DNA from 2 places in the Paenibacillus sp. PvR133 genome. Region 2 is predicted to be linked to the other one. Evidence: predicted binding sites of a transcription regulator. Region 2 holds the regulator's gene; the other holds the start of a gene.
What was found. Region 2 encodes Rex, which represses fermentation and respiration genes when NADH is low (regulators of the CRP and FNR family bind a similar motif). Its sites were predicted from a motif close to TTGTGAAATATTTCACAA; they were not measured.
Positions count from the first base shown of each region.

Region 1: lpdD (prenylated flavin chaperone LpdD) is a predicted target of Rex. The motif match lies at 1,375-1,392, and genes of this name have one in related genera.

Region 1 covers NZ_JAFIBS010000001.1:5,583,898-5,586,103, forward strand. Annotated here, with positions in the region: gene JOE49_RS24420 (DUF4190 domain-containing protein) at 1-52, opposite strand, end outside; gene JOE49_RS24425 (hypothetical protein) at 276-863, shown strand; gene lpdD (prenylated flavin chaperone LpdD) at 876-1,223, opposite strand; gene JOE49_RS24435 (S8 family serine peptidase) at 1,530-2,206, opposite strand, start outside.
Region 2 covers NZ_JAFIBS010000001.1:4,680,950-4,683,155, reverse strand. Annotated here, with positions in the region: gene dinG (ATP-dependent DNA helicase DinG) at 1-948, shown strand, start outside; gene JOE49_RS20450 (redox-sensing transcriptional repressor Rex) at 993-1,646, shown strand; gene JOE49_RS20445 (amidohydrolase) at 1,633-2,206, shown strand, end outside.

The DNA.
Region 1 (2,206 bases), 900 kb from region 2:
TCGTCTCCTGAAAAGGATCGGAAGATCGAGGCTCCTTGTACAAATCACTCATCTGTTAAATTCAACTCCAATACGAAAAATAGCAATTATATAAGTTCTAGGGTACCACAATCTTACAAATCAGGACAGTACTTATTTCGAATTTTTAAATTAGAACGTTAAAAAGAAGAAACCTAGCGATATTATCACTTTTTGAGGTAACCGGGCATACAGTATTTTACCTGTTACAGATCAATTGCGCTCCATGAGAGCATCCTACCAAGGAGGTCGGAGCTATGCTATATCGTGCAACATCCCGCAGAAAGGGCTCGCCTCACAAACGTTTAAATGCAGACACACTTAGGAAAATATCCGCTGCCATGCTGCCCTTTTACAAAGCTATTGCAACTCGACGTGCGTTTGCAGTTCAATGGTCACGAGCTGTCGTTCAGGGCAACTTGGATCGGATGAAATCCCTTCTCTGCTCAGTAGCGCCATTTGCCGCCAAACAAGGCTTAGGCACGAATGGCATCGGCTACTTTATTTCCTTTTTAGCTCAGCCACCGATGCTCTATTATACGAATGGAACGACGATTCCACCGGGGACTGTGCAGTTTACGTTTGAGCCGAGAGTTCATCGCGCCATTGCAAAAGCCGTTTTTCCGCTGTATCGCGAATTGGCACGCAATCCATGTTTTGCTTCTGCCTTTGCCAAAGCGATCAACAGACAAGACCAGCGTGCAGTTCATGTCATGATCCGTAGTTTGATTCCATCCTCTGCGCTGAAATCCGTACAAATTGAGGATGATGGCTTTGCATTGCTATTTAAGTATCCCTTTAGTAAGTACCCATATCGCAATCTGCTCTTTCGGGAGTTCACTTAAAAAGGTATGCTACTAGCGTGCTTGCTTGAGTTCTCCAATGAGCTCTTTTCCCAGTTGTATAGCCATATCTGTCAGCACTCGGATTTCGTCCTTGGTTGCATGATCTAAATGTGCCCCGCAGCAAATGGCAAAATTGCCTGCAAACTCTTTTCGCAAGCGAACTGCAATTTCTTCGGTAATATAAAACTCCTTGTGATTTTGCAATTGCACAGTTTGAATCGGCTCGAGTCTGGCCCCTGCTGTAATCGTTCCCAAATGAGGCTGATCACCGCCTGAAATGAGTACAATGATATCTTCCCCCATAAAATAGGCATCCAGCTCTAGACGGATACGTCCGCTTTCTTTTTGCAAATGAATCAATAGGATCCTCTCCTGCTAAAAAAATATTATTCAGGATTTTGCAAAATTCGATTCCAGTCGCTCCAAAGTGCAATATATAGACGAACTAGACCATTTCGATCTATATATCGTTTATTGAAAATCGCTTATTGGATTTTTGCAAAATCCTCTATTGTGAAACGATTCACTTTATAGAGTTCTACTCATTGTACCGCTTCTTGAACGGTTCGACAATTTAAAAATGGCCCACAGCAGCCTCTATAAACCGTGGCTTGCTGTGGGCCTTCATTGTTATTCTAAAAGAAGCATTTCCTTTCCTACTGGCTGTTAACGGATCGTGATCGTATGCACAGTCTTACCACTTGCGCCGTCATTATCCGTTACCGTTAGCTCTACGGTATACGTTCCAGCTGTGGTGAATTTATGCTTCACCTTGGAACCGACCGCCGTATCGCCATCGCCAAAATTCCAGCTGTAACTAACGATCTCACCGTCTACATCACGGGAAGCTTTGGCGTTAAATTGTACATTTTTGTTCTTCTTAGCTGATTCATTAGCCTGAATAATGGCTACCGGCTTCTCATTGGATGGATTCGGATCAGGGTTCTGTCCTCCACCATTGGTTACATACAATCTTCCCGGTGCCTCCGTCTCCACTTCATTTCCCGCTGCATCCCTTACCCGGATCACGATGACTCCGCCCTCCAGGTTCAGAGAAGATGAAGTGAAATAAGTACCTTCATAGTGGCCTGACGAAGTTTCATTTAATGGAATATCGTTGCGGCCCAAAGTGGACAGGTTGAAAGGCAGCTCCACATGGAAGGACGCCTCCAAACCGGATGCACTGTCAAAGGATACTCGTACCGGCTGCCCTGGAGTAATACGCACATCCTCAGCAGGGCTAATGTTTTCAAGCTTCGGCAGAGCTGTATCGACATACACCGAGCGCGTAACACTTGTTTCGTTTTCGGCAAGATCCTTGGCCGTCACCGTAATTTGATTTT
Region 2 (2,206 bases):
TTTTTTATCCGACTCGATGATGAAACAACCGTATACTGGCTCGAAGCGAGTGGGCAATTCCGTAGTAAATCATTGCAATTTTATGCGGTGCCCGTCGATGTGAGCCGCCAGTTGAAAGAAATGTTTTTTGACAAAAAAAGAAGCATTATTCTGACGTCTGCTACCTTATCGGTAGATAAGTCGTTTCAGTACATGATCGATCAGCTCGGCTTGCAGGAGGCCGCAGATCAAGAGCGGCTGATGACTTCGCAGCTCCCGTCACCCTTTAATTACAGGGATCAGGTGTTGCTGGTCATTCCACGGGATTTCCCAAGCGTGAAGGGCAGTGTAGGAGATGCACACTTTGTAGATATGCTCGTTAGCTCTCTAGGAGCGACTGCTCAGGCGACGCGGGGGAGAATGCTCGTTCTGTTTACTTCCTATCGGATGCTCCGGCAAGTGTATGAGCCGCTCAAAGAGGCCTTAGCATCCAGCGAAATTACTGTGCTGGGACAAGGTGTGGACAGTGGGAGTCGCAGCAAGCTAACCCGCCGTTTTCAGGAAGCCAAAGCTTCTGTATTGCTGGGAACCAGCAGCTTCTGGGAAGGCGTCGATATTCCAGGAAAGGCTCTGACTTGTCTGGCCATTGTTCGCTTGCCGTTTCAACCGCCGAATCACCCGTTGCTGGAGGCAAAAAGCGAGCTGCTTCAGCAGCAGAAGAAGAATCCATTTATGAAGCTGTCTGTACCACAAGCGGTCATTCGCTTCAAACAGGGATTTGGTCGGTTAGTACGTACAGCGAGCGACCACGGGGTCGTTATCGTTTACGATACGCGTGTGATCGAATCCTATTACGGAAAGCACTTTTTGTACTCGTTACCGGGACCAAAAATGGAGCATATGCCATCGGAGCAAATGGTGCCCCGCATCGCCGAATGGCTCCAATCCGCCCCGGAGACAGAGGCATAACGGACGGACACTAAGTATGTTCGTTACAATTAGGGGGAGCAAGTATGAAATCAGATAAAATTTCAGAGGCTGTCGTACGGAGGTTACCCGTATATTTACGTTATCTGAATGCACTTCACAAACGGGAGGTGGCTACGGTCTCTTCTCAAGAGTTGGGACAGAGGCTAGATTTGAACCCGGCCCAAATCCGTAAAGATCTCGCCTATTTTGGAGATTTTGGTCGGAAGGGTATCGGTTATGATGTTTCTTATCTAATTGAGAAAATACGCCATATCCTGAAAATCGACCAGCAAATTAATGTCGTATTGGTCGGTGCGGGTAATCTGGGGCAAGCCCTTTCGAATTATAACGCTTATTTAAAAGACAATATGAAGATTGTCGCAGTATTTGATGCGTTTCCGGATAAGGTAGGGACCAAGATCAATACATTGGTCGTTCAACCGATGGATGAACTGGAAGCGACTGTGAAAGAAAAAAACATTCGAATCGGGATTATTACCGTACCTGATTTTGAAGCACAGCACGTGGCTGACAGGCTTATTGAGAGCGGAATTGGAGCGATCCTGAACTTTGCACCGACTACTCTCAAGGCACCGGCCAACATTCGGATTCATGCCACAGACTTTACAACTGATTTGCTTAGCCTCGCTTATTATTTGGAGGACGGAAAGGAAGAAACACAATATGACAGTGAATAAATGGATGATTAAAAACGGCTCTTTTGCCGTAAATGGATCAGAAGCTGGGGTAGTCCATGGTTTTATGATTGTGGAGGATAGCCGTATTACTTATATTGGCGAAACTTTGCCTGCGGGTGAGGAAGAGACGGAAGCGATCGATGGTAAGGGGCTATTGTTTTTACCTGGTCTGATTAATACTCATGGTCATGCGGCGATGTCTCTGCTGCGTGGGCATGGAGATGACTTGGCACTTCAAGTATGGCTTCAGGAGAAAATGTGGCCTATGGAAGCCAAGTATACATCTACGGACGTGTACTGGGGTACGTCCTTGTCTGTGCTGGAAATGCTGAAAGGTGGAACAACGACCTTCCTGGATATGTACGATCATATGGATGAGGTGGCTCGTGTAGCTGAAGAGTCAGGTATTCGTGCAAGTCTGATGCGTGGAGCAATTGGACTTTGCTCGGAAGAAGAACAGCGAATCAAGCTGGCTGAGGCCGTGACTTTTGCGCGTAACTGGCATGGTAAAGCAGACGGGCGTATTACAACGATGATGTCTCCGCACGCGCCATACACAT